4 regions of the Enterobacter sp. DVT3837 genome follow, and region 3 is predicted to be linked to each of the others. Evidence: predicted binding sites of a transcription regulator. Region 3 holds the regulator's gene; each other region holds the start of a gene.
What was found. Region 3 encodes PurR, which represses purine synthesis genes. Its sites were predicted from a motif close to CANGCAAACGTTTGCNTG; they were not measured.
Positions count from the first base shown of each region.

Region 1: pyrD (quinone-dependent dihydroorotate dehydrogenase) is a predicted target of PurR. The motif match lies at 2,737-2,754, and genes of this name have one in related genera.
Region 2: purH (bifunctional phosphoribosylaminoimidazolecarboxamide formyltransferase/IMP cyclohydrolase) is a predicted target of PurR. The motif match lies at 4,397-4,414, and genes of this name have one in related genera.
Region 4: gltS (sodium/glutamate symporter) is a predicted target of PurR. The motif match lies at 5,605-5,622, and genes of this name have one in related genera.

Region 1 covers NZ_JBWDLA010000002.1:1,516,911-1,524,274, reverse strand. Annotated here, with positions in the region: gene ssuD (FMNH2-dependent alkanesulfonate monooxygenase) at 1-1,073, opposite strand, end outside; gene AC0XWG_RS22430 (sulfonate ABC transporter substrate-binding protein) at 1,070-2,032, opposite strand; gene ssuE (NADPH-dependent FMN reductase) at 2,025-2,600, opposite strand; gene pyrD (quinone-dependent dihydroorotate dehydrogenase) at 2,849-3,859, shown strand; gene zapC (cell division protein ZapC) at 4,025-4,567, shown strand; gene AC0XWG_RS22410 (YcbX family protein) at 4,564-5,673, opposite strand; gene rlmKL (bifunctional 23S rRNA (guanine(2069)-N(7))-methyltransferase RlmK/23S rRNA (guanine(2445)-N(2))-methyltransferase RlmL) at 5,772-7,364, shown strand, end outside.
Region 2 covers NZ_JBWDLA010000001.1:1,179,230-1,186,593, reverse strand. Annotated here, with positions in the region: gene AC0XWG_RS05775 (YjaG family protein) at 1-171, shown strand, start outside; gene hupA (nucleoid-associated protein HU-alpha) at 358-630, shown strand; gene AC0XWG_RS05765 (DUF1481 domain-containing protein) at 642-1,334, shown strand; gene purD (phosphoribosylamine--glycine ligase) at 1,392-2,684, opposite strand; gene purH (bifunctional phosphoribosylaminoimidazolecarboxamide formyltransferase/IMP cyclohydrolase) at 2,700-4,289, opposite strand; rRNA gene AC0XWG_RS05750 (16S ribosomal RNA) at 4,854-6,393, shown strand; tRNA gene AC0XWG_RS05745 (tRNA-Glu) at 6,479-6,554, shown strand; rRNA gene AC0XWG_RS05740 (23S ribosomal RNA) at 6,747-7,364, shown strand, end outside.
Region 3 covers NZ_JBWDLA010000002.1:1,131,758-1,139,121, forward strand. Annotated here, with positions in the region: gene sodB (superoxide dismutase [Fe]) at 1-434, shown strand, start outside; gene AC0XWG_RS20350 (MFS transporter) at 474-1,640, opposite strand; gene cydH (cytochrome bd-I oxidase subunit CydH) at 1,804-1,893, opposite strand; gene purR (HTH-type transcriptional repressor PurR) at 2,191-3,216, shown strand; gene punR (DNA-binding transcriptional activator PunR) at 3,234-4,145, opposite strand; gene punC (purine nucleoside transporter PunC) at 4,260-5,459, shown strand; gene cfa (cyclopropane fatty acyl phospholipid synthase) at 5,757-6,905, shown strand; gene AC0XWG_RS20380 (riboflavin synthase) at 6,937-7,364, opposite strand, start outside.
Region 4 covers NZ_JBWDLA010000001.1:1,335,175-1,342,538, forward strand. Annotated here, with positions in the region: gene spoT (bifunctional GTP diphosphokinase/guanosine-3',5'-bis pyrophosphate 3'-pyrophosphohydrolase) at 1-1,464, shown strand, start outside; gene trmH (tRNA (guanosine(18)-2'-O)-methyltransferase TrmH) at 1,469-2,158, shown strand; gene recG (ATP-dependent DNA helicase RecG) at 2,162-4,243, shown strand; gene gltS (sodium/glutamate symporter) at 4,246-5,448, opposite strand; gene xanP (xanthine/proton symporter XanP) at 5,674-7,065, shown strand; gene AC0XWG_RS06525 (AsmA family protein) at 7,185-7,364, shown strand, end outside.

The DNA.
Region 1 (7,364 bases), 390 kb from region 3:
TGAGGAATTTCCGGGATGGCGACATCCAGATGCGGGAACAACAGCTCGCCCACTTTGTACGCCTCTTCGAGATGCGGATAACCGGAGAGAATAAAGCTGTCGATGCCCAGGTCAGCGTATTCATTAATACGGGCTGCCACGGTCGCACCGTCGCCAACCAGCGCCGTGCCCGCACCGCCGCGAACCAGACCGACACCCGCCCACAGGTTTGGGCTGATCTCCAGGTTCTCGCGCTTGCCGTTGTGCAGGGATGCCATCCGGTGCTGCCCGACGGAATCGGTTTTGGCAAACGCAGCCTGTGCTTTCGCGATGGTGGCATCATCAAGATGGGAGATGAGACGATCGGCCGCCTGCCAGGCTTCTTCGTTGGTCTCACGCACAATCACATGCAGGCGGATACCGAAGCGTACCTTACGGCCATGGGCGGCCGCTTTAGCGCGTACCTGGGCTATTTTTTCTTTCACCAACTCTGGCGGCTCGCCCCAGGTCAGATAGAGATCAACCTGCTCTGCCGCCAGGTCCTGCGCCACGTCCGATGACCCGCCAAAATAGAGAGGAGGGCGTGGCTGTTGGACCGGAGGGAAGTAGAGTTTCGCGTCGCGAACGTGAATATGTTTACCTTCGAACGTCACGGTTTCACCTTCCAGCAGACGTCGCCAGACGCGGGTGAATTCGGCGGAGGCTTCATAGCGCTCAGTGTGATCGAGGAACACGCCGTCGCCCGCCAGCTCCTGCGGATCGCTGCCCGTCACCAGGTTAAACAGGGCGCGTCCGTTAGACAGTCTGTCCAGGGTTGCCGCCTGACGCGCCGCCACGGTGGGGGAGACAACGCTCGGACGCAAGGCCACCAGAAACTTCAGACGCTGGGTGACCGGGATCATCGACGCGGCGACCAGCCAGGCATCTTCACACGAGCGTCCGGTCGGGATCAGTACGCCAGTGAAACCAATTCTGTCCGCTGCCTGTGCAATCTGCTGCAGGTAGCCATGGTCAACCGGGCGTGAACCCTCTTCCGTACCAAGATAGTGGCCATCACCATGGGTGGGTAAAAACCAGAAAAGATTCAGACTCATGATTTTGTTCCTTCTTTACCGGCGGGCTGCCAGATACGTTCGCGAATAGTGACCTGTTTTGGCACCAGGTGGTTTTGATAGAAGAGGTCAGCCGTTTGTTGCTGAAGTGCGGCGACGTGCGCGTCTACGGGCGTGATGGTGGTCGGTGGACGGTGGTTGAGATAGCTCGCGATCACCGGCTCAGGTAAGCCCATGGTTTTCGCCAGCAGGGTAATGCTCTCCTGACGCTGGCTTTGAGTCAGTGCATCCGCCTGAGTAAAGGTATCAAGAACCTCTTGCACAAAGGCGCCGTTCTTTTCCGCATAAGGGCGAGCAGCCAGATAGAACGAGCCGGTCTGTTTAAGCGTGGTGCCATCTTTTAGCACCCGTACACCGCCCTGCAGTAATGCGGCGGAATAGTACGGATCCCAGATGGCCCAGGCATCAACGTTCTTCTGCTGGAACGCGGCGCGCGCGTCGGCAGGCGTCAGGTAAACGGGCTGAATGTCGGTAAACTTGAGTCCGGCCTCTTGCAGAGCACGCAGCAGCAGGTTGTGTGAGCTGGAGCCTTTCTGGAAAGCAACTTTATGCCCTTTAAGGTCGGCGACGTTTTTAATGTCGCTATTTTCAGGTACCAGAATCACTTCGGCCTTCGGTTTGGGCGGTTCAACACCTACATAGAGCAGGTCTGCTCCCGCGGCCTGGGCGAATATCGGCGGGATATCGCCTGTACTGCCCAGATCAATACTGCCCACGTTCAGCGCTTCCAGCATCTGAGGACCAGCCGGGAACTCAACCCAGGAGAATTTTGTGTCCGGGAAGCGTTTTTCCAGAAGCTGGTGGCTTTTTGCCAGCACCATGCTGACGCTGCCTTTCTGGTAGCCAATGCGTAAGCTTTCAGGTGACGTTTGCCCGGCATGGGCCAGTGACGTTAGCGCCATCAGTCCGGCTAGTCCAATATGGGTTAAGGTTTTAAACATGTGCAACTCCTTGCGGATGACCAAAAGCAGGTGCCTGGATATCCCTGCGATGCAGGGCATGCCAGAAGGTATCCAGGGCGTTATCGAGGCGGGTCTGCAGATTCGGTGTAAAGTGCGGTTTATGTTGATAGTCGATGACCTGGGAGTCGTCCGCGAACACACCGTGGAGGATCTCCTGTGCTTTCAGGGCGTTCAGCACCGGCTTCAGGGCATAATCCACTGCCAGTAAATGCGCCACCGTACCGCCAGTTGCCAGAGGCAGCACCACTTTGCCATCCAGCGCACGTTCAGGGAGCAGGTCAAGCAGGGTTTTCAGTGCCCCGGAAAAAGAGGCTTTATAAATGGGGGTCGCCACGATTAACCCATCAGCGCCTTTAAGCTGCTCCGTCAGGGTGTGAAGCGCCGGGCTGTCAAAACGGGCATAGAGCAAATCTTCAGGTTCGAAGTTATGCAGGTTCCAGTGGCACACTTCCACATCCAGGGCATTAAGTTTTTCACGGGCATATTCCAGCAGGGCGCTGGAGCGTGAAGGGAATCGTGGACTTCCGGCCAGAGTAATGACGCGCATACGTTCTCCTTATAACCAATTGTTTGCTTTTATCTAACATTCATAACAATTTTCAGGAGTGTGACACTGAGCGGTTATTCCACTAAATGATTTATCTGCAATTTAAATGCGAAAAAGTGAATAAGAAATGAGCCGGGAGGGAAACGATTGCGTTTTACGCTGATTTTTTGCCGCAGGTCAATTCCCTTTCGGCGTCGGATCGCCCATAATCCCCTCCCGGTTTGCACACCGGGAATCCAGGAGAGTTCATGTACTACCCCTTCGTTCGTAAAGCCCTTTTCCAGCTCGACCCTGAGCGTGCTCATGAAATTACATTCCAGCAATTACGTCGTATTACAGGAACGCCGCTGGTCGCTCTGGTGCGTCAAAATGTGCCGGAAAAACCTGTGCAATGCATGGGATTGACCTTTAAAAACCCGCTGGGTCTTGCGGCAGGTCTGGACAAAAATGGCGAGTGCATTGATGCCCTGGGCGCGATGGGCTTTGGCTCTATCGAAATCGGTACCGTCACGCCGCGCCCACAACCGGGAAATGACAAGCCGCGTCTGTTCCGTCTGGTCGAAGCTGAAGGCTTGATCAACCGCATGGGCTTTAATAACCTCGGTGTCGATCACCTCGTTGAGAATGTAAAAAAAGCCCATTTTGATGGCGTATTAGGTATCAATATTGGCAAAAATAAAGACACGCCGGTAGAGCAAGGTAAAGATGACTATCTGATTTGTATGGAAAAAGTCTACGCCTATGCTGGTTATATTGCGGTGAATATTTCCTCACCCAATACCCCGGGGCTGCGTTCTTTGCAATATGGTGAAGCGTTGGACGATCTTCTGAGTGCCATTAAAAATAAACAAAATGAGCTGCAGTCGATCCACCATAAATATGTTCCCGTCGCGGTTAAGATCGCTCCGGATCTTTCCGTCGAAGAATTGATCCAGGTTGCCGACAGTTTAGTTCGCCATAATATTGATGGTGTGATTGCGACCAATACCACACTCGATCGCTCCCTGGTTCAGGGAATGAAAAACTGTGACGAAGCGGGTGGGTTAAGTGGACGTCCGGTACAATTAAAAAGCACCGAAATTATTCGTGCATTGTCAGCGGAATTAAAAGGTCGTTTACCGATTATCGGCGTCGGTGGTATCGACTCTGTGATTGCTGCACGCGAGAAGATGGCAGCAGGTGCGTCACTGGTGCAAATCTATTCCGGCTTTATTTTTAAAGGACCACCGCTGATTAAAGAAATCGTTACTCATATCTAATCTTTTCTCTTAATCAGACAACCAGGGCTTTATTTCCGGCCCTGGTTGTTTTATATTCCGTCATTGTTGCTTATTTAGACATTATAGTCTTTTATTAAATGGTGTTAAAAACGAAGCGACGAGCAGGACATTTTTAGTACAGGACGTTTGGGACGGGAGAGAAACATGCGAATTAAACCTGACGATAACTGGCGCTGGTATTTTTGCGACGAGCATGACCGTATGATGCTCGATTTAGCCAATGGTATGTTGTTTCGTTCTCGTTTTGCCCGCCGAATGTTAACCCCTGACGCTTTTTCTCCGTCAGGATTCTGTGTTGACGATGCTGCGCTTTATTTCTCCTTTGAAGAAAAATGTCGCGATCTGGTGCTCTCTAAAGAGCAACGTGCCGAACTGGTATTAAATGCGCTGGTGGCTATCCGTTTCCTGAAACCACAAATGCCAAAAAGCTGGCATTTCCTGCCGCATGGCATGAGCTGGACACCGGCGACGGGCGACGCGGCCAGCGTCAACCTGAGTGATAGCGCCGAAGAGGTGAGTCTGCTGGTGGTTGAGCCGGGCGAAAATGCCGCGCTCTGTCTGCTGGCTCAGCCCGGCGTGACAATTGCCGGGCGGACGATGCAACTTGGGGATGCCATCAAGGTCATGAACGACAGGCTGAAACCCCAACTTCGAGTGGATTCTTTCAGCCTGGAACAGGCTGTTTAAGCTTCCAGTTGTACTGAAGTTGTCGGGATGCAGCTACAGCACAGAATTGTCCCGTCGTCGGCTATTGCGGATTTTTTCAGCGCACTGACTTCACCCTCAACCAGCTTGATTCGACAGCAGCCACAGATCCCCGCGCGGCAGGAATACGGTATGCGGATCCCTGCTTGTTCCAGCTGTTCAAGTAAAACCTGCTGATTATTTCCCCGGATGATGTTGCCCTGCCAGTGAATATCCACTGATGAACTGACCTGCGTCTCGACCTCGACAAACTCGTCTTCCTGACCGGAGCCATAAACTCTTGCGGGTCCACGGGCAAGAATTTCTACCTCGTCACCGACACGGATCACGCCGCTGGAACGGGGGATCAGGTTCAGGCCAAAATCCACGTCGCCATTGTCCTGCGCAGTGCGGAACGATTGCAGAGTTTTCAGCGGCTCACCGGAAGGGTGCTTCTGGCCTTTCTCAGGGCTTACGGTGGTGAAGATACAGCGACTGCATGGCTTCGCGACATCGAAAATCACACTGCCGATGCGAATCACTTTCCAGGTGTCTTCTTCCCAGGCTTTTGTACCGGTTACCACCAGATTGGGGCGAAACTGCTCCATCTGAACGCTGGCTTTACAACGGTGCTGCAGGTCGCGCAGGGAGGCTTCACTGGTCAGCAGGAAAGGAAACCCATCCGCAAATGAGAGCGGAACTGCGTCGTGACGCTTCACGCGGCGCGTCAGCGACGGGCCTACCCAACGTAACTGCACATCGCGCGAGAAGAAGCCGCTAAGCCAGCGGTTAATCTCGTCAGCGGCAATACGCGCGGTAAAATGATTGCCCCACACTTCTGTTGGCGCATCCACAGGCGCAAAATCAGCAAAGCGGATCACCACGCTGGAACCATCCGGCGCGGTAAGATGCAAACCGTCATGAAGGGGGAAAGGGATAAAGCGAACCATCTGCGGGAACTGGCGTGCAGTAATGAACGTACCGTCAGGCTCGGTGATCATAAAGATACGATCGAAGGCAAATCCGCTCATGTCGGCAAGTGCGTGAGAAATGCCGATGCCGCGCATGGATTTCACCGGATGAATAAAAAGCCTGGATAACGTCGCCACTGCACACTCCCTCGAATGAAAATAAGCCTTCAACTTTATGACATACACGCCATATTAGCTATAATGCGCGACAATTTTCTAAGAGTAAAAGTGACGATATGAATTCTCTGTTTGCCAGTACGGCCCGTGGGCTGGAAGAGCTGTTAAAAACTGAACTGGAAGCCCTGGGTGCGCAAGAGTGCCAGGTAGTTCAGGGTGGTGTCCATTTTGAGGGCGACACGCGGCTTATTTACCAGAGCCTGATGTGGAGCCGTCTGGCGTCGCGCATCATGCTGCCGATGAAAGAGTGCAAGGTCTATAGCGACCTTGACCTCTATACCGGCGTACAGATGATCGACTGGACAGAGATCTTCACTCCGAATGCCACCTTTGCGGTGCATTTCAACGGCGTGAATGATGAGATCCGCAACAGCCAGTACGGTGCCCTGCGCGTTAAAGACGCCATTGTTGACTGCTTCACCCGTAAAAATAAGGAACGTCCAAACGTCGATCGCGAAAATCCGGATCTGCGTATTAACGTCTGGCTGAACGGCGACACCGCTAGCATCTCTCTGGATCTGAGCGGCGCAGGCCTCCACCTGCGCGGCTACCGCGATCGTACCGGTATGGCACCAATCAAAGAAACCCTTGCCGCAGCCATTGTGATGCGCTCTGGCTGGCTGCCGGGTACCCCGCTGCTGGACCCGATGTGTGGTTCTGGTACATTGCTGATTGAAGCTGCCATGCTGGCCACCGACCGTGCCCCGGGCCTGCACCGTGGTCACTGGGGCTTCAAGGGCTGGGCACAGCACGATGAAGCACTGTGGAAAGAGGTCAAAGATGATGCGCAGACCCGTGCGCGTAAGGGCCTGGCGGAATATACCTCCCATTTCTATGGTTCGGACAGCGACCCGCGCGTCATTGAACGTGCCCGCAGCAACGCCCGTCGCGCCGGTATCGGCGAGCTGGTCACCTTCGAGGTGAAAGACGTGGCGAACCTGACCAACCCGTTGCCAAAAGGTCCGTACGGTACCGTTATCAGTAACCCGCCATACGGTGAGCGTCTGGACAGCGAACCGGCGCTGATTGCCCTGCACAGCCTGTTGGGCCGCAATATGAAAGATTACTTTGGCGGCTGGAATCTCTCCCTGTTCAGTGCTTCACCTGAATTGCTGAGTTGCCTGCAGCTGCGTGCCGATCGCCAGTTTAAGGCGAAAAACGGCCCGCTGGACTGCGTGCAGAAGAACTACCATCTGGCTGAGAAAGCGGCGGACAGCAAACCGTCGGGCGTGGCGGAAGATTACGCCAACCGTCTGCGCAAGAATCTGAAGAAATTCGAGAAATGGGCGAAGCAGGAAGGTATTGAATGCTACCGCCTGTACGATGCCGATCTGCCGGAATACAACGTGGCGGTAGACCGCTATGCGGACTGGGTGGTGATTCAGGAATACGCGCCACCGAAAACCATTGATGCGCAAAAAGCGCGTCAGCGTATGCTGGACGTCATTGCGGCAACCATCGCCGTGCTGGGTATTGCGCCAAACAAGCTGGTGCTGAAAACCCGCGAACGTCAGAAAGGCAAAAACCAGTATCAGAAAATGGGTGAAAAGGGCGACTTCATTGAAGTGGGCGAGTACAACGCTCGTCTGTGGGTTAACCTGACTGACTACCTTGATACCGGTCTGTTCCTTGACCACCGTATCGCCCGCCGC
Region 2 (7,364 bases), on a different contig from region 3:
GACGAAGAGCTGCGTGCGAACCCGGCGGTAGAACAAGAATGGGACATTCAGTGGGAAATTTTCCGCCTGCTGGCAGAGTGTGAAGAACGCGATATCGAGCTGATAAAAGGGCTGCGCGCGGACTTACGTGAGGCCGGCGAGAGCAATATTGGTATAATTTTTAACCAATGAGACAATAAAACTTGAGATAACGCCCGTTTTGTCGCTCCTCGACTCTTCCCTTTCGCCCCTTGTCTGGTCTACATTTGGGGGGCGAAAAAAAGTGGCTATCGGTGCGTGTATGCAGGAGAGTGCTTTTTTGGCATTTTCGTCGCACTCGATGCTTAGCAAGCGATAAACACATTGAAAGGATAACTTATGAACAAGACTCAACTGATTGATGTAATTGCGGACAAGGCTGATCTGTCTAAAGTGCAGGCTAAAGCTGCTCTGGAATCTACCCTGGCTGCTATTACTGAGTCTCTGAAAGAAGGCGATGCTGTACAACTGGTTGGTTTCGGTACCTTCAAAGTGAACCACCGTGCTGAGCGCACTGGCCGCAACCCGCAGACCGGTAAAGAAATCAAAATCGCCGCAGCTAACGTGCCAGCATTCGTTTCTGGTAAAGCTCTGAAAGACGCTGTTAAGTAAGACGCGTGGCAGTGAACAGTTTTAACGAAGGGGCGGTAACGCCCCTTTTGTCTGTCTGGCGTGGTGCGCTCACGTTAGCGGGCGTGCTGTTGCTGTCAGCCTGTAGCCATGACTCCACTCTGCCACCGTTTACTGCCAGCGGCTACGCTGACAATCAGGGGGCGGTCAGGATCTGGCGCAAAGATTCCGGCGGTGAAGTGCATCTGCTTTCTGCTTTTAGCCCGTGGCATAACGGCAATACCTCGACCGCGGAGTATCGCTGGCAGGGCGATGACCTCACGCTGATCGAACTGAACGTCTACAGTAAAACCCCCGAACATGTGAAAGTGCGTTTTGATGACCATGGTGAGCTGAGCTTTATGCAGCGTGAAGTGAGTGGTCAAAAACAGCAGCTTTCCAGCGATCAAATTGCTCTCTATCGTTATCGTGCCGAACAGATCCGCCAGACCAGCGATGCGCTGCGTCAGGGGCGCGTTGTACTGCGCCAGGGGCGCTGGCACGCCGATGGGACGGTAACAACTTGCGAAGGGCAGACAGTGAAGCCTGAGCTTGAATCCTGGGCAACCGAACATATTGAACGTCGTCAGCGTCATTCATCTATGGAGGTGAGTGTGGCGTGGCTTGAAGCACCGGAAGGTTCTCAACTGCTGCTGGTGGCGAACGAAGACTTCTGCACCTGGCAGCCGACAGAAAAAAGTTTCTGACGTAAATCCCCTCTCCCTTGAGGGAGAGGAGTTGGGTGAGTGTAACAGACGCTTCCGTTACTCCCTTTGCTCACGCGCAATCGCGCGATAGCCGATATCCTGACGGCTAAAGCTACCGTTCCAGTGAATATCCGCCATCAGCGCATAGGCGCGCTTCTGTGCTTCTGCAACGCTATGACCCAATGCGGTCGCACACAGCACGCGGCCACCGTTGGTCAGTACGCGATCGTCGTCAGACAGTTTCGTACCCGCATGGAACACTTTACCGCCTTCGAGCTCTTCCAGCGGCAGACCGTGGATCTCATCTCCGGTGTTGTAATTGCCTGGATAGCCGCCAGCGGCAATCACCACGCCCAGAGACGCACGTTCGTCCCACTCGGAAGTTTTCTCATCCAGCTTACCTTCACAGGCTGCCAGGCACAGATCGACCAGATCGGATTTCATGCGCAGCATGATCGGCTGAGTTTCTGGATCGCCAAAGCGGCAGTTGAACTCGATGACCTTCGGGTTACCCTGTTTGTCGATCATCAGACCCGCATAGAGGAAACCGGTGTAAGTATTCCCTTCTGCTGCCATACCTTTTACGGTTGGCCAGATGATGCGATCCATCGTGCGCTGATGTACTTCGTCAGTCACGACCGGAGCGGGTGAGTAAGCGCCCATACCGCCGGTGTTCGGGCCGGTATCCGCATTGCCTACGCGTTTATGATCCTGGCTGGTAGCCATCGGTAGAACGTGCTCGCCGTCGACCATTACAATGAAGCTCGCCTCTTCACCATCGAGGAACTCTTCGATCACGATGCGATGGCCTGCGTCGCCGAATGCGTTACCTGCCAGCATGTCCTGCACCGCGGCCTCCGCTTCTTCGAGAGTCATCGCCACGATAACGCCTTTACCGGCAGCCAGGCCGTCGGCCTTAATGACAATCGGCGCGCCTTTTTCACGCAGATAAGCCAGGGCTGGCTCAACTTCCGTGAAGTTCTGATATTCCGCCGTCGGGATGTTGTGACGCGCGAGGAAATCTTTGGTGAAGGCTTTGGAGCCTTCGAGCTGTGCTGCACCTTCGGTTGGCCCGAAGATTTTAAGGCCGGCCGCGCGGAACGCATCCACCACGCCAATCACCAGCGGCGCTTCCGGGCCGACGATGGTCAGATCGATTTTCTCGTTCTGGGCAAAGCTCAGCAGTGCTGGAATATCGGTCACGCCGATAGCCACGTTCTGCAGCGCAGGCTCCAGCGCCGTACCGGCGTTGCCCGGTGCCACAAAGACGGTTTTCACCAGCGGAGACTGTGCCGCTTTCCACGCCAGAGCGTGCTCGCGTCCGCCATTACCAATCACTAATACTTTCATTTTCTACTCCGGGAATTAATGGCGGAAGTGGCGCATGTCGGTGAAGATCATCGCAATACCGTGTTCATCGGCAGCGGCAATCACTTCGTCATCACGAATGGAACCGCCAGGCTGGATCACACAGGTGATGCCTACTGCTGCGGCAGCATCGATACCGTCACGGAACGGGAAGAAGGCGTCAGACGCCATGGCGGAGCCTTTCACTTCCAGACCTTCATCACCTGCTTTAATCCCGGCAATTTTTGCAGAGTAGACACGGCTCATCTGGCCTGCACCTATCCCGATGGTCATGTTCTCTTTCGCGTAGACAATGGCGTTGGATTTCACGAATTTCGCCACTTTCCAGCAGAACAGCGCGTCACGCAGTTCCTGCTCGGTTGGTTGACGTTTGGTCACCACGCGCAGGTCGGCTTCTGTCACCATACCCAGGTCGCGGTCCTGAACCAGCAGACCGCCGTTCACGCGTTTGAAGTCCAGGCCTGGTACACGCTCAGCCCACTGGCCGCAAACCAGCACGCGCACGTTCTGTTTTGCAGAGGTGATTTTCAGCGCTTCTTCAGATGCGGATGGCGCGATGATCACTTCGACAAACTGACGGGAGATGATGGCCTGTGCCGTTTCAGCATCCAGCTCGCGGTTGAAGGCGATAATGCCGCCGAACGCCGAGGTCGGGTCGGTTTTATACGCACGATCGTAGGCGTCCAGAATAGAGGTGCTTACCGCCACGCCGCATGGGTTTGCGTGCTTCACGATAACGCAGGCTGGTTCGCTGAACTCTTTTACACATTCCAGCGCGGCATCGGTGTCGGCAATGTTGTTATAAGAGAGCGCTTTACCCTGAACCTGCTGTGCAGTCGCCACAGACGCTTCTTTGACTTCTTCTTCTATATAGAAAGCAGCCTGCTGGTGGCTGTTCTCACCGTAACGCATATCCTGCTTCTTAATGAAGTTCAGGTTCAGGGTACGTGGGAAGCGACCAGACGGCTCATTGCTTTCGCCATGGTAAGCCGGGACCAGGCTACCGAAGTAGTTGGCAATCATGCTGTCGTAAGCGGCGGTGTGTTCGAATGCTTTAATGGCGAGGTCGAAACGCGTATCCAGAGTCAGGGAGCCTTCGTTGGCATCCATCTCTTTAATAATGGCAGCGTAGTCGTTGCTCTTTACTACGATGGCGACATCTTTATGGTTCTTGGCCGCGGAGCGCACCATGGTTGGGCCACCAATATCAATATTCTCCACTGCATCTTCCAGAGAGCAGCCTTCGCGGGCAACGGTCTGGGCAAACGGGTAGAGGTTAACAACAACCATATCGATAGGTGCGATATCGTGTTGTTCCATAATACCGTCATCCTGGCCGCGACGACCAAGGATGCCGCCATGCACTTTCGGGTGCAGGGTTTTCACGCGTCCATCCATCATTTCCGGGAAACCGGTGTAATCGGACACTTCGGTTACCGGCAAGCCTTTATCTGCTAACAGGCGAGCAGTTCCGCCAGTAGAAAGCAGCTCTACACCACGTGCAGAAAGTGCCTGAGCGAATTCGACGATACCGGCTTTATCAGAAACACTGAGCAGAGCGCGGCGGATTGGACGACGTTGTTGCATGGTAAATCCCCTGGATTTCACGATTACAGAGAGCGTTAGATGAATTTTCCACAAAAAAACTCAGCTAACACCCCTAACGGGGCATCCTTGTCAGGCGCGAGCATTTTAACGAAAACGTTTGCGCAACGCTCGCGAATTTTCACTTTTTCGTAGCATTGTGGATAAGTCTGTGTGTAAAAAGGTATAAGGCGGGGTTTTGCTGTGGAATGCAGCAGTCAGTCATTTTTCTGCAATTTTTCTATTGCGGCCTGCGGAGAACTCCCTATAATGCGCCTCCATCGACACGGCGGATGTGAATCACTTCACAAACAAGCCGGTCGGTTGAAGAGAAAAAATCCTGAAATAACGGGTTGACTCTGAAAGAGGAAAGCGTAATATACGCCACCTCGCAACGGTGAGCTGAAAGCCGCGTTGCACTGCTCTTTAACAATTTATCAGACAATCTGTGTGGGCACTCAAAGTGACATGGATTCTTAACGTCCTCGGACGAAAAATGAATACCAAGTCTCAACGAGTGAACACGTAATTCATTACGAAGTTTAATTCATTGAGCATCAAACTTTTAAATTGAAGAGTTTGATCATGGCTCAGATTGAACGCTGGCGGCAGGCCTAACACATGCAAGTCGAGCGGTAGCACAGAGAGCTTGCTCTCGGGTGACGAGCGGCGGACGGGTGAGTAATGTCTGGGAAACTGCCTGATGGAGGGGGATAACTACTGGAAACGGTAGCTAATACCGCATAACGTCGCAAGACCAAAGAGGGGGACCTTCGGGCCTCTTGCCATCAGATGTGCCCAGATGGGATTAGCTAGTAGGTGGGGTAACGGCTCACCTAGGCGACGATCCCTAGCTGGTCTGAGAGGATGACCAGCCACACTGGAACTGAGACACGGTCCAGACTCCTACGGGAGGCAGCAGTGGGGAATATTGCACAATGGGCGCAAGCCTGATGCAGCCATGCCGCGTGTATGAAGAAGGCCTTCGGGTTGTAAAGTACTTTCAGCGGGGAGGAAGGTGCTGAGGTTAATAACCTCAGCAATTGACGTTACCCGCAGAAGAAGCACCGGCTAACTCCGTGCCAGCAGCCGCGGTAATACGGAGGGTGCAAGCGTTAATCGGAATTACTGGGCGTAAAGCGCACGCAGGCGGTCTGTCAAGTCGGATGTGAAATCCCCGGGCTCAACCTGGGAACTGCATTCGAAACTGGCAGGCTAGAGTCTTGTAGAGGGGGGTAGAATTCCAGGTGTAGCGGTGAAATGCGTAGAGATCTGGAGGAATACCGGTGGCGAAGGCGGCCCCCTGGACAAAGACTGACGCTCAGGTGCGAAAGCGTGGGGAGCAAACAGGATTAGATACCCTGGTAGTCCACGCCGTAAACGATGTCGACTTGGAGGTTGTGCCCTTGAGGCGTGGCTTCCGGAGCTAACGCGTTAAGTCGACCGCCTGGGGAGTACGGCCGCAAGGTTAAAACTCAAATGAATTGACGGGGGCCCGCACAAGCGGTGGAGCATGTGGTTTAATTCGATGCAACGCGAAGAACCTTACCTACTCTTGACATCCAGAGAACTTTCCAGAGATGGATTGGTGCCTTCGGGAACTCTGAGACAGGTGCTGCATGGCTGTCGTCAGCTCGTGTTGTGAAATGTTGGGTTAAGTCCCGCAACGAGCGCAACCCTTATCCTTTGTTGCCAGCGGTCCGGCCGGGAACTCAAAGGAGACTGCCAGTGATAAACTGGAGGAAGGTGGGGATGACGTCAAGTCATCATGGCCCTTACGAGTAGGGCTACACACGTGCTACAATGGCGCATACAAAGAGAAGCGACCTCGCGAGAGCAAGCGGACCTCATAAAGTGCGTCGTAGTCCGGATTGGAGTCTGCAACTCGACTCCATGAAGTCGGAATCGCTAGTAATCGTAGATCAGAATGCTACGGTGAATACGTTCCCGGGCCTTGTACACACCGCCCGTCACACCATGGGAGTGGGTTGCAAAAGAAGTAGGTAGCTTAACCTTCGGGAGGGCGCTTACCACTTTGTGATTCATGACTGGGGTGAAGTCGTAACAAGGTAACCGTAGGGGAACCTGCGGTTGGATCACCTCCTTACCTTAAAGAACCTGCCTTTGCAGTGCTCACACAGATTGTCTGATGAAAAGTAAATAGCAAGGCGTCTTGCGATTGAGACTTATACGTCCCCTTCGTCTAGAGGCCCAGGACACCGCCCTTTCACGGCGGTAACAGGGGTTCGAATCCCCTAGGGGACGCCACTTGCTGGTTCGTGAGTGAAAGTCACCTGCCGTCATATCTCAAAACTGACTTGCGAGTCATGTTTGAGATATTTGCTCTTTAAAAATCTGGATCAAGCTGAAAATTGAAACGACACACATGTTATGTGTGTTCGAGTCTCTCAAATTTTCGCAAGTCGATGGTGAATCGAAAGAAACATCTTCGGGTTGTGAGGTTAAGCGACTAAGCGTACACGGTGGATGCCCTGGCAGTCAGAGGCGATGAAGGACGTGCTAATCTGCGAAAAGCGCCGGCGAGGTGATATGAACCTTTGACCCGGCGATGTCCGAATGGGGAAACCCAGTGTGATTCGTCACACTATCGTTAACTGAATACATAGGTTAACGAGGCGAACCGGGGGAACTGAAACATCTAAGTACCCCGAGGAAAAGAAATCAACCGAGATTCCCCCAGTAGCGGCGAGCGAACGGGGAGCAGCCCAGAGTCTGAATCAGCTTGTGTGTTAGTGGAACGGTCTGGAAAGTCCGACGGTACAGGGTGATAGTCCCGTACACGAAAATGCACAGGTTGTGAACTCGAAGAGTAGGGCGGGACACGTGGTATCCTGTCTGAATATGGGGGGACCATCCTCCAAGGCTAAATACTCCTGACTGACCGATAGTGAACCAGTACCGTGAGGGAAAGGCGAAAAGAACCCCGGCGAGGGGAGTGAAAAAGAACCTGAAACCGTGTACGTACAAGCAGTGGGAGCACCTTCGTGGTGTGACTGCGTACCTTTTGTATAATGGGTCAGCGACTTATATTCTGTAGCAAGGTTAACCGTATAGGGG
Region 3 (7,364 bases):
GCAAAACGCTGGAAGAGATCGTCCGAAGCTCTGAGGGGGGCGTATTCAACAACGCAGCTCAGGTGTGGAACCACACCTTCTACTGGCACTGCCTGGCGCCAAACGCCGGTGGCGAACCTGCCGGTGAACTGGCTACCGCCATCAACGCCGCCTTTGGCAGCTTCGCGGATTTCAAAGCGAAATTTACCGATGCAGCTATCAAGAACTTCGGTTCTGGCTGGACGTGGCTGGTAAAAGAAGCCGATGGCAAACTGGCTATCGTTTCCACCTCTAACGCGGGTACCCCACTGACCACCAGCGCTAAGCCGCTGATGACCGTGGACGTTTGGGAACACGCTTACTACATTGATTACCGTAACGCGCGCCCGAACTACCTGGAGCACTTCTGGGCACTGGTTAACTGGGAGTTTGTGGCGAAGAACTTCGCCGCATAAGAGACACGCAGAAGGGTTCGCCCTTCTGCGTTTTTTTGCTTATTCAGCAGCGCAGACTGTTTCTGGCTGCTTACGACCGGACATCATCACCAACAGCAGACCAAGCGCGGCAATAATCGCCCCCATCACCGGTACAAAACTGTATCCCAGCCCCCCGGAAATAACCGCGCCACCGGCGGCTGCACCGAGCGCATTACCGAGATTGAACGCGCCAATATTCACTGAAGACGAAAGACCCGGCGCCTCATGGGCGACACGCATCACGCGCATTTGCAGCGGTGGAACCACAGCAAAGGTGGCAGCTCCCCAGACGACCATCGCAATGGCTGCTCCGAACTCATTACGTGCCAGCCACGGAATAGCAATCATGATGACAATCAGCAGGGTTAAGAAGCCCTTCAACGTCCCGCTCACGGAACGGTCGGCAAATTTCCCACCCAGATAGTTACCAATCGAGAAGCCCACGCCAATCAACACCAGCATCGCAGTGATAAAGATCGGTGTCGCGTGAGTGATGTCGTGAAGCACGGGAGAAATGTAGGTATAGAGGGTAAACATCGCCCCTGCCCCCAACACGGTCGTCAGCAATGCCGAGAGCACCTGCGGGCGTACCAGCACAGACAACTCTTTGCGCACGTCAGGACGTTCCCCCGCGCTGCCTTTCGGCAGGGAGAAGAACAGTGCCACCATCGCGATCACACCGAGACCGGCCGTCGCCAGGAAAGACATACGCCAGCCGATCGCTTCACCCAGCCAGGTTGCCGCAGGCACCCCGCCGATGTTGGCAATCGTTAGTCCCATAAACATGGTTGCCACGGCACTCGCCTGCTTGTGTTTTGGCACCACGCTTGCGGCTACGACCGACCCCAGCCCAAAGAACGCGCCGTGGTTAAGGCTGGTCAGAATGCGGGACAGCATCAATGTGGTGTAGTCCGGCGAAATGGCGGAAAGCACGTTGCCCAGGGTGAAAATCGCCATCAGGAAAATCAGCGCATTGCGGCGCGCGCGATGCGAAAGCAGAAGCGTCATCAGCGGCGCCCCGACCATCACGCCGATAGCGTAGGCGCTGATTAACATCCCTGCGGCAGGGATCGAGACATCCACGCCTCTGGCAATAACAGGCAGTAAACCCATCGGGGAGAATTCAGTGGTGCCAATCCCAAAAGCGCCAATCGCCAGGGCCAGCAGGGGAAAATTGATTTTCATACGTCAACTCCGGATGCCGTGTCATGAGGTGACACAGAACAAAGAAGCGGAAAGCATGACATCAATCACAAAAAATGAGAAGTTAACAAAATGGCAAAAGATTTTTGCCAGAGAAGTAACAATCAGGGGAATCGGGAGGGAGAAGGCTCTCCCTCCGCGTAAATCAGTGCAGTGCGGCCGTCAGACCCGCTGCGACAATCAAAGCCAGCACAATAACGGTGGTGAACAGCGAAAACTTCAGATCGGAACTCATCAATTTTTCTCCTTTTAATCCCCCCACGAAAAGTGAGCTTGCTCATTTTTGCACAATTTACGTCAAAAATCTTCCTGGATTTAAACGGATAACCACTTTACCTCTTCCCCTTTTCATCAAGATAGGACAAAATTCCACGCTAAATTTATTAGCGTACCGGCCATTGACCCCCTCCTGACGTCCTGTGTCGTTTTCCCGGCGTGTCGCAATTCAAAATTGCGCGATAAGGGTGAGAGAAGGCAAACGTTTACCTTCAATTTTTTCAGGAGTTTAGGATATGGTCTGGAGTGACATTTAATGGCAACAATTAAAGATGTAGCAAAACGCGCAAACGTTTCCACTACAACCGTATCACATGTAATTAACAAAACCCGCTTTGTGGCGGAAGAGACGCGCAACGCCGTCTGGGCAGCGATCAAAGAACTGCACTATTCGCCAAGTGCGGTTGCGCGTAGCCTCAAGGTTAATCACACCAAGTCTATTGGTTTGCTGGCGACCAGCAGTGAAGCGGCCTATTTTGCCGAGATCATTGAAGCGGTTGAGAAAAACTGTTTTCAAAAAGGCTATACCCTGATTCTGGGCAACGCGTGGAACAGCATTGAAAAACAGCGCGCCTACCTGTCGATGATGGCGCAAAAGCGCGTTGATGGCCTGCTGGTGATGTGTTCCGAGTATCCGGAAACTGTGCTGTCCATGCTGGAAGAGTATCGCCATATCCCAATGGTGGTGATGGACTGGGGTGAAGCCCGCGCGGACTTCACCGATTCCGTTATCGATAACGCCTTTGAAGGCGGTTATATGGCGGGTCGTTATCTGATAGAACGCGGTCACCGCGAGATCGGTGTGATCCCGGGTCCACTGGAGCGCAATACCGGTGCAGGTCGTCTGGCTGGGTTTATGAAAGCGATGGAAGAAGCGCTGATCACCGTTCCGGAAAACTGGATCGTGCAGGGCGACTTCGAACCGGAGTCGGGCTACCGCGCGATGCAGCAGATCGTCTCCCAGCAGCACCGTCCGACCGCCGTTTTCTGCGGGGGCGACATCATGGCAATGGGTGCCCTCTGTGCTGCCGATGAGCTGGGTCTGCGTGTACCGCAGGATATTTCTGTGATCGGGTATGACAACGTGCGTAACGCGCGCTTCTTTACGCCGGCATTAACGACCATTCACCAGCCGAAAGACTCACTGGGTGAAACCGCCTTTAATATGCTGATGGACAGGATCGTCAACAAACGAGAAGAGTCACAGTCCATTGAAGTTCACCCGCGTCTTATTGAACGCCGCTCCGTTGCGGATGGTCCGTTCCGCGACTACCGCCGGTAATCTCTTCACGGGGCCAGTTAAGCTGGCTCCCGTAGCCATTCCCGGTTTAGCGTTTCGCTGTCTCCCAGATAATCCAGCAGCCAGGCCATCGCTGGCGAGACATCATTTTGTTGCCAGGTGAGGCAACAGGCCGCATCCGGGAACGGGTTCTCTAGCGTCAACTCAACCCACTCTCCGGTGTCAATTCGCGGCCGCGCAAAATGAACGGGCACCATCGCAACGCACAAGCCAGCACTGAGGCACGTCGCCGACGATTCCCAGTCGGGTGCAACCACCCGCCGCTGGTTATCCAGAAGCCAGGTGATACGCTTGGGTAATGAACGGGACGTATCCTCCAGCACCAGCGATGGCCAGTTGCGTAGCGTATCGTCGCTCAAGGGGCCTTCCAGAGCCGCCAGCGGATGATCGCTTGCCACCACGCATTTCCAGCTCAGCATCCCCATATCGCGAAACGCATAACGTCCCCCAACCGGAATCGCCTGCGTGGCCCCGATCGCCATCTCTGCCCTGCCGTCCGCCAGCGCATCCCAGACGCCGTTAAACACCTCCTGCGAGACCCGCAATTCGACGTCAGAAAAATGACGATAGAAGTCGACAATCATTTGCCGGGTACGCTCGGGTTTGACGATATTATCCACCGCGATGGAAATATGCCCCCGCCAGCCGTTAGCGATCTGCTGACACTGTTCGCGGGTGATCTGCATTTTTTTGATGACAGAACGTCCTTCTTTCAAAAACCACGCGCCGGCGGGCGTTAATTCCACATCACGATGTCGCCGTTCAAACAGCGGAACCGCCAGCCACTCCTCGAGCTGACGTACTGTATAGCTGATAGCTGAAGGCACGCGGTGTAACTCCTGCGCCGCTCCACTGAAACTGCCGTTACGCGCGACAGCATCGACCACTTCAAGAGAATAATCTGACCACATTTTCTGCCTGCAAAAAATTTGAATGCACACGCCAAATATTAGCGTTTCACAAGCGGCTTTGCACTCCCTACACTCAGCGCCAATGTATACCTGCCTCCTCAGGAGAATAAAACAATGCAACCCAGGAAAGGTTTTTTAGTCTGGCTCGGCGGCTTAAGCGTGCTGGGCTTTTTGGCCACTGATATGTACCTGCCGGCTTTCGCCGCCATGCAGGAAGATTTGCAAACCCCTGCAGCGGCCATCAGCGCCAGCCTGAGTTTGTTCCTCGCCGGTTTCGCCTTCGCGCAGCTACTTTGGGGGCCGCTATCAGATCGTTTTGGCCGTAAACCAGTACTGTTGCTGGGACTTGGCATTTTTGCCGTCGGCTGTCTGGGTATGTTATGGGTACGCGATGCAACCTGGCTGCTGGTGCTGCGCTTTGTGCAGGCCGTCGGCGTCTGTGCAGCAGCGGTGACCTGGCAGGCCCTTGTTACCGACTACTACCCAGCCAACCGCACCAACCGGATTTTCGCCACCATTATGCCGCTGGTAGGGCTTTCACCTGCCCTCGCCCCGCTGCTGGGCAGCTGGATCCTGGTGCATTTCGAGTGGCAGGCTATCTTTGCCACGTTGTTTGCCATCACACTGGTACTTATGCTGCCGGCATTCGCGCTCAAACCAGCGCATAAAAAAGAGGCACATGCGGATGCGAAGCCCATTACCTTTACCTCTTTGCTGAGTGCCAAAGCGTATCGCGGTAATGTCCTGATTTATGCCGCCTGCTCGGCGAGTTTCTTCGCGTGGCTGACCGGTTCGCCATTTATTCTGCACGATATGGGGTACAGCCCGGCGGCGATCGGCCTGAGCTATGTCCCGCAAACCATCGCATTCCTGGTGGGTGGGTACGGCTGTCGTGCGGCGCTGCAGAAATGGGAAGGTCAGCAGATGCTGCCGTGGCTGCTGGTGCTGTATGCATTGAGCGTTATCAGGACATGGGCCGTTGGTTTTATCCCTGGCACCGGTCTGGTAGAAATTTTAATGCCATTCTGCGTGATGGCCGTTGCTAACGGGGCAATCTACCCTATCGTTGTGGCGCAGGCATTACGTCCGTTCCCGCAGGCGACGGGTCGCGCGGCTGCGCTGCAGAACACCCTGCAGTTGGGTCTGTGCTTCCTGGCAAGCCTGGTGGTCTCTGCGCTGATTGCCACACCGCTCCTGACCACCACTACCGTGATGCTGGTGACCGTTGTGCTGGCCTTTGTGGGCTACCGTATGCAGGCTTCCGCACAGCGTGAGCTGAATAACAGCACGCCGGTTGAAACATCGCATGCGTAATCGCGCCGGAAATTATGTTAACTTCCAGTGATTAGGTTGCTAAGAATTTTTTATTGAATCACCAAATTTTGAGGCCTATACTAAATTTGGTTCGATTAAATACGATAAATATTAAGTGTTAACGGGAGCCGGAGTGCTCCCGTTTTACCATGGAAGGCATTTCGGCAAGGGTTATCTCCCTTCCTCTGTTCTACGTCGGATATTAGCCTCGCGGTATTTACCGTGAGATTTCTCACAAACCAAAAAAAGCGTCTACGCTGTTTGAAGGTTCTGATCACACAGGGTGATGGAGAAGCTATGAGTTCATCGTGTATAGAAGAAGTCAGCGTTCCGGACGATAACTGGTCCCGGATCGTCAGTGAACTGTTAGGTCGAGCAGGCATCACTATCAATGGATCGTCGCCAGCCGATCCCCAGGTTAAACATCCCGACTTTTTTAAGCGCGTGTTGCGGGAGGGTTCGTTAGGCCTGGGGGAAAGCTATATGGACGGCTGGTGGGAGTGCGAACGGCTGGATATCTTCTTCTCCAGCGTGTTGCGTGCCGGTCTGGAAAATCAACTCCCCCGCAATCTGAAAGACACACTGCGCGTCGCCTCTGCCCGGCTGTTTAATCTGCAAAGTAAAAAACGCGCGTGGATCGTCGGCAAAGAGCATTACGATCTCGGCAACGACCTGTTCAACCGTATGCTTGACCCCTTCATGCAATATTCCTGCGCTTACTGGAAAGAGGCTTCGACGCTGGAAGAGGCTCAACAGGCTAAGCTGCATCTAATTAGCGAGAAACTGAAGTTAGAACCCGGAATGCGCGTGCTGGATATCGGCTGCGGCTGGGGTGGGCTGGCCTGGTTTATGGCGAAGCACTACGGCGTCAGCGTGGTGGGTGTCACTATTTCAGCTGAACAGCAAAAGATGGCACGGGAACGCTGCCAGGGTCTCGATGTGGATATCCGGCTACAGGATTACCGCGATCTTAACGAACAGTTTGACCGTATCGTTTCGGTGGGTATGTTCGAGCACGTGGGACCGAAGAACTACAACACCTATTTTGACGTGGTGGATCGTAATTTGAAACCGGACGGCATCTTCCTGCTGCATACCATCGGCTCTAAGCGAACCGATAACAACGTTGACCCGTGGATCAACAAATACATCTTTCCGAATGGCTGTTTACCGTCCGTTCGCCAGATTGCCAACGCCAGTGAACCCCATTTCGTGATGGAAGACTGGCATAACTTCGGTGCGGATTACGACACCACGTTGATGGCATGGCATGCTCGTTTTCAGGAAGCCTGGCCTGAGATTGCGGACAACTATTCTGAACGATTCAAGCGGATGTTTAGCTATTATCTAAATGCCTGCGCGGGGGCGTTTCGCGCGCGGGATATTCAGCTCTGGCAGGTGGTCTTCAGCCGTGGCATTGAACACGGTTTGCGGGTCGCCCGCTAAAAAAATAACCCCGGTTACCCGGGGTTATTTTTTATTCTTCTTCTGCTGTTTTAATTATTGCAGCTTCTTTTGCCGCCAGCACACGCTCAACGGTATCCACCACCGCCTGAGTTTGCGGATCGATTTCGATATTTACGCGATGCCCCAGTTTTTTCGCCCCCAGCGTGGTGCGCTGCAGCGTTTCAGGAATTAAATGCACACAAAAACGCGTCGGCGTCACTTCCCCGACAGTCAGACTAATCCCATCAATACCAATAAACCCTTTGTACAGGATGTATTTCATTAATGAAGGATCCTGCATTTTAAACCAGATTTGACGGTTATTTTCCGAGGTCACAATTTTCGCCACTTCGGCAGTGGTCATGATGTGCCCCGACATCAGATGCCCGCCAATCTCATCGCTGAACTTCGCCGCCCTTTCTACGTTGACGGTATCCCCAACAGCCAGCTCACCCAGGT
Region 4 (7,364 bases), on a different contig from region 3:
TCGGAAATTGAAGGGCGTTTACAGGAAGCGGGAATTCCGTGCCGCGTCAGCGGTCGTGAAAAACATCTGTACTCCATCTACTGCAAAATGGTGCTCAAAGAGCAGCGTTTTCATTCGATTATGGATATCTACGCGTTCCGCGTGATCGTCCACGACTCCGATACCTGCTATCGCGTGCTGGGGCAGATGCACAGCCTCTACAAACCGCGCCCGGGGCGCATGAAAGATTACATCGCCATTCCAAAAGCGAACGGCTATCAATCTTTGCATACCTCAATGATCGGTCCACACGGCGTGCCTGTCGAAGTGCAGATCCGCACCGAAGATATGGACCAGATGGCAGAAATGGGTGTGGCCGCACACTGGGCGTATAAAGAGCACGGCGGTGAAAGCAGCACCACCGCACAAATCCGCGCACAACGCTGGATGCAGAGCCTGCTGGAACTTCAGCAGAGTGCGGGTAGCTCGTTTGAATTTATCGAGAGCGTTAAATCCGATCTCTTCCCGGATGAGATTTACGTTTTCACCCCAGAGGGTCGCATTGTCGAACTGCCTGCTGGGGCAACACCGGTCGACTTCGCTTACGCCGTGCATACCGATATCGGGCACGCCTGCGTGGGTGCACGCGTCGACAGACAGCCTTACCCGCTGTCTCAGCCGCTCTCCAGTGGCCAGACGGTGGAAATTATTACCGCACCGGGCGCACGTCCGAACGCGGCCTGGCTGAACTTTGTCGTGAGTTCTAAAGCACGCGCCAAAATCCGTCAGTTACTGAAAAACCTCAAGCGCGATGATTCGGTCAGTCTGGGACGTCGTCTGCTCAACCACGCGTTGGGCGGCAGCCGTAAGCTGGCTGAGATCCCGCAAGAGAACATTCAGCGTGAGCTGGAGCGCATGAAACTCGCCTCGCTTGATGACCTGCTGGCAGAGATCGGCCTCGGAAACGCCATGAGTGTAGTGGTAGCGAAAAATCTGCAACAGGGGGATGCCTCCGTTGCGCAGCCCGCTACGCAAAGCCACGGTCATTTGCCTATCAAAGGCGCAGACGGCGTGCTTATCACTTTCGCAAAATGTTGCCGTCCAATCCCTGGCGACCCGATTATTGCGCACGTCAGCCCGGGCAAAGGGCTGGTTATCCACCACGAATCCTGTCGTAACATTCGCGGCTACCAGAAAGAAGCCGAGAAGTTTATGGCGGTCGAGTGGGATAAAGAGACCGCACAGGAATTTATCACCGAAATTAAGGTGGATATGTTCAACCACCAGGGTGCCCTGGCGAACCTGACGGCAGCGATCAACACGGCCTCTTCCAACATTCAGAGTCTGAATACGGAAGAAAAAGATGGCCGCGTATACAGCGCCTTTATTCGTCTGACCGCCCGCGACCGCGTGCATCTGGCGAACATTATGCGCAAGATCCGCGTCATGCCGGACGTGATTAAAGTCACCCGAAACAGAAACTAGTTTTATGAATGCACAACGTTATGCACGTATCTGTGAGATGCTCGCCAGGCGTCAGCCAGACCTGACAGTCTGCATGGAGCAGGTCCATAAGCCCCATAACGTTTCTGCCATTGTCCGTACTGCAGACGCCGTCGGCGTGCATGAAGTGCACGCTGTCTGGCCGGGCTCCCGCATGCGAACCATGGTATCTGCCGCTGCAGGCAGTAACAGCTGGGTTTCTGTCAAACACCACCAGAGCATAGGCGAAGCCGTAACCCACCTGAAAGGGCGCGGTATGCAGGTACTTGCCACTAACCTGTCCGCTAAAGCCGTAGATTTCCGCGAGATCGACTACACCCGTCCGACCTGTATTTTGATGGGTCAGGAGAAAACCGGGATCACTCAGGAAGCACTGGATCTGGCGGATCGGGACATTATCATTCCGATGATCGGTATGGTTCAGTCCCTCAATGTTTCTGTGGCCTCCGCGCTTATTCTTTATGAAGCGCAGCGCCAGCGTCAGAATGCCGGAATGTACAAACGCAGCAACAGTATGCTGCCGGAAGATGAACAGCAGCGCCTGCTGTTCGAAGGTGGTTATCCGGTGCTGGCTCGCGTTGCGAAGCAGAAAAAATTGCCTTACCCCCACGTCAACGCGCAGGGCGAAATTGAAGCCGATGCCGAGTGGTGGGCCACCATGCAGTACGCCGGGTAAGCGATGAAAGGCCGCCTGCTGGATGCCATCCCGCTTAACAGCCTGACGGGCGTGGGCGCGGCGCAAAGCAATAAGCTGGCTAAAATCGGCCTGCACACCGTGCAGGATCTCCTGCTCCACCTCCCTCTGCGTTACGAAGACCGCACCCAGCTGTACAAAATTGGCGATTTGCTGCCTGCCATTTATGCCACCGTTGAAGGCGAAGTCCTGAACTGCAATATCACGTTTGGTGGACGCCGGATGATGACCTGTCAGATCAGCGACGGCACCGGTATTCTCACCATGCGCTTTTTCAACTTCAACGCGGCAATGAAAAACAGCCTGGCGACAGGTCGAAGAGTACTGGCCTATGGCGAAGCCAAACGCGGAAAATACGGCGCAGAGATGATCCACCCGGAATACCGCGTACAGGGCGATCTCAGCACACCGGAGCTGCAGGAAACACTCACCCCGGTTTACCCAACTACCGAAGGCATCAAGCAAGCGACGCTGCGTAAGCTCACCGATCAGGCCCTGGAGCTGCTGGATACCTGCGCCATCACCGAGCTGCTGCCGCCAGAGCTGGCGCAGGGCATGATGAGTCTGCCCGAGGCGCTGCGTACTCTTCACCGTCCACCACCATCGCTCCAGCTCAGCGATTTAGAAAGCGGCAAACACCCCGCCCAACGGCGTCTTATCCTTGAGGAATTACTGGCGCATAACCTGAGCATGCTGGCGCTTCGTGCGGGTGCGCAACGTTTCCATGCCCAGCCCTTAAGCCCGCATGATGAGCTCAAAGATAAGCTGCTGGCCTCGCTGCCGTTTAAACCCACCGGTGCACAGGCGCGGGTCACCGCCGAGATCGAACGCGATATGGCGCTTGATGTACCGATGATGCGCCTGGTGCAGGGCGATGTAGGCTCCGGAAAAACGCTGGTTGCCGCCCTGGCCGCCCTGCGCGCCATTACCCACGGCAAACAGGTGGCGCTGATGGCACCGACGGAACTGCTGGCCGAACAACACGCCAACAATTTCCGCGCCTGGTTTGCGCCGCTGGGCATTGAAGTGGGCTGGCTTGCTGGGAAGCAAAAAGGCAAAGCTCGCCTTGCACAACAGGACGCAATTGCCAGCGGTCAGGTACAAATGATTGTTGGCACACATGCCATCTTCCAGGAACAGGTTCAGTTTAACGGCCTGGCGCTGGTGATTATCGACGAGCAGCACCGCTTTGGTGTGCATCAGCGTCTGGCGCTGTGGGAGAAAGGTTTGCAGCAGGGTTTCCACCCGCATCAGCTGATCATGACCGCGACGCCGATCCCCCGCACCCTGGCAATGACCGCCTACGCCGATCTGGATACCTCCACCATCGACGAGTTGCCGCCGGGTCGTACACCGGTTACAACGGTCGCCATTCCTGACACGCGTCGCAGCGATATCATCGACCGCGTGCGCAATGCCTGCACTCACGAAGGGCGTCAGGCGTACTGGGTCTGCACGTTAATTGAGGAGTCTGAGCTGCTGGAGGCGCAGGCTGCAGAAGCGACGTGGGAAGAACTGAAACTGGCACTGCCAGAGTTGAAGGTGGGTCTGGTTCACGGACGTATGAAGCCCGCGGAGAAACAGGCGGTGATGCAGTCGTTCAAACAGGGGGAGCTGCATTTACTGGTTGCTACGACGGTCATTGAAGTAGGCGTCGACGTGCCAAACTCCAGCCTGATGATCATCGAAAACCCGGAGCGTCTGGGCCTTGCCCAGCTCCACCAGCTGCGCGGGCGCGTTGGCCGCGGCGCGGTGGCGTCCCACTGCGTACTGCTCTATAAAGCCCCACTGTCAAAAACCGCCCAGATGCGGTTGCAGGTGCTGCGCGACAGCAACGACGGTTTTGTTATTGCGCAAAAAGACCTTGAGATACGTGGCCCGGGAGAACTTTTGGGCACGCGGCAGACGGGGAATGCTGAATTCAAAGTGGCGGATTTGTTGCGCGATCAGGCGATGATCCCCGAAGTTCAACGCCTGGCTCGCCACATTCATGAACGCTACCCCGAACAGGCGGCAGCGTTAATAGAGCGCTGGATGCCGGAAACCGAACGTTATTCCAACGCCTGATCTCAGGCAAACATCGGCAGCATCAGGTACAGCTTAATCACCAGCGCGTTGACGATATCTATAAAGAACGCACCGACCATCGGTACCACCAGAAACGCCATATGCGATGGGCCAAAGCGTTCAGTGATCGCCTGCATGTTGGCAATAGCCGTTGGGGTTGCCCCCAGACCAAACCCGCAGTGACCCGCTGCCAGCACCGCCGCATCGTAGTTTTTCCCCATCATGCGCCAGGTAACAAACATCGCGTACAGCGCCATAAACAGTGCCTGCACCGCCAGAATGGCCACCATCGGCAGCGCCAGCGAGGCCAGTTCCCACAGTTTGAGGCTCATCAGCGCCATCGCGAGGAACAGCGACAGACAGACGTTGCCCAGCACTGAAACCGCACGTTCGAACACACGATAAAAACCCATCAGCGCCAGACCGTTGCTCAGGATCACCCCGATAAACAGCACGCAGACAAACGTCGGCAGTTCGAACGGGGAACCTGCCAGCCATTGCGCAACCATCTTTCCCACCGTCAGGCAGATGGCAATCATCGCGATGGTCTCAATCAGCACCAGTGAAGTAATGCTGCGCCCAACATCCGGTTTTTCGAATGCAGTCGGCACCAGCTCATCGTCCGGCCTGCCGTCCGGCGTGGTGGAGTGCTTCACCAGATAACGCGCCACCGGGCCACCAATCAGTCCACCCAGCACCAGGCCAAAGGTCGCACAGGCCATCGCCACTTCAGTTGCGTTTTCAAAGCCATAGCGCTCGATAAACAGCTTGCTCCACGCCGCGCCGGTACCGTGTCCCCCGGACAATGTAATTGACCCGGCCAGCAACCCCATCAGCGGATCCAGCCCCAGCAACGTCGCCATTCCGATGCCGATAGCGTTTTGCATCAGCAGCAGCCCCACCACCACTATCAGGAATACGCCGAGCACTTTACCGCCCGCCCGCAGGCTCGCGAGGTTGGCATTCAGGCCGATGGTGGCAAAAAAAGCCAGCATCAGAGGGTCTTTCAGGGACATATCAAAATCAATTTCCCAGCCCATGCTCTTTTTCAACACCAGCAGGGCCAGCGCTACCAGCAGGCCACCGGCGACAGGTTCGGGAATGGTGTATTTCTTCAGAAGGGAAACGCTATGCACCAGCTTACGGCCAAGCAGTAAGACCAGCGTTGCGGCAACAAGGGTCGACAACGTATCGAGATGAATCATAGAAGGCTCCTGTATTGCGCGTGTTCCATACACACGCGGCGTTATCCTGGGCCGGTTTGCGCTCTTCATGAGCCACCGGCGCAAAAAGTGTAATTTTTTTTCCCGATACGTTGTAGAAAACCTGCTCAAAGCGGCAGATTTTCTTCCTTTTTTTTGCTGGCAATCGTTTGCTTTTACCAGATGGTCAGATAAAATGCCCGCTTTTCCACCGTGGGATTGCCGCCGATGTCCGTTAACACCATAGAGTCGCCAGATGCGCAACCGATTGCGCAGAAGCAAAATAGCGAACTGATTTACCGCCTTGAAGACCGCCCGCCGCTGCCGCAAACGCTTTTCGCCGCCTGCCAGCATCTTCTGGCGATGTTTGTTGCGGTGATCACCCCGGCGCTGCTGATCTGCCAGGCGCTCGGTTTACCGGCTCAGGACACTCAGCACATCATCAGCATGTCTCTCTTCGCCTCTGGCGTGGCCTCGATTATTCAAATTAAAGCGTGGGGTCCGGTGGGATCTGGTCTGCTGTCGATTCAGGGCACCAGTTTTAACTTCGTGGCACCACTGATCATGGGTGGTACAGCGCTGAAAACCGGCGGTGCGGATGTGCCGACGATGATGGCGGCGCTGTTCGGTACGCTGATGCTGGCCAGCTGTACGGAAATGGTGATCTCCCGCGTGCTGCATCTGGCTCGCCGCGTCATCACCCCGCTGGTGTCTGGCGTCGTCGTGATGATTATCGGCCTGTCGCTGATCCAGGTGGGCCTCACCTCCATCGGCGGCGGCTATGCCGCAATGAGCGACCACACCTTCGGCGCGCCGAAAAACCTGCTGCTGGCGGGTGTCGTGCTGGCGATCATTATTCTGCTTAACCGTCAGCGCAACCCGTATCTGCGCGTCGCCTCGCTGGTGATTGCCATGGCGGCGGGTTATCTGCTGGCGTGGGCGCTGGGCATGCTGCCAGAGAACACCGCGCCGACCAACAGCGCGCTGATCACCGTTCCAACACCACTCTACTACGGCCTGGGCATTGACTGGGGCCTGCTCCTGCCGCTGATGCTGGTCTTTATGATCACCTCTCTGGAGACCATCGGCGATATCACTGCCACGTCAGACGTCTCCGAGCAGCCGGTTTCCGGCCCGCTGTACATGAAGCGCCTGAAAGGCGGCGTGCTGGCGAACGGCCTGAACTCGTTTGTCTCTGCGGTATTCAATACCTTCCCGAACTCCTGCTTCGGCCAGAACAACGGCGTGATCCAGTTGACTGGCGTTGCCAGCCGCTACGTCGGTTTTGTGGTGGCGCTGATGCTGATTGTCCTCGGTCTGTTCCCGGCGGTAAGCGGCTTTGTGCAGCACATTCCTGAGCCGGTACTGGGCGGTGCAACGCTGGTGATGTTTGGCACAATTGCCGCTTCCGGCGTACGTATCGTTTCCCGCGAACCGCTGAACCGCCGTGCAATTATGATTATCGCGCTGTCGCTGGCCGTGGGTCTGGGTGTGTCTCAGCAGCCGCTGATCCTGCAGTTTGCCCCGGACTGGGTGAAAAACCTGCTCTCTTCCGGCATTGCCGCGGGCGGTATCACCGCTATCGTTCTGAACCTCGTATTCCCGCCTGAGAAAAATTGATCTCTCTCACGGCAGGCAGTCAATGCCTGCCGTGACATCTAATTACACCATTCCCGCCTTGAGGATTGCGCATAAATCGTGCATAACTCCTTTATGTGCGTTTTGCGGGATGGAAGACCATGAAATTTATTGGAAAGCTACTCGTCTATCTTCTGGTAGCCGTGCTGATTGTGGTGCTGGCGCTCTATATCCTGCTCCAGACCCGCTGGGGTGCGAGTCAGGTCAGCAACTGGGTGACGGTAAATACCGACTACGAGCTCAGTTTCGACAAGATGAATCACCGCTTTTCGTCGCCTTCC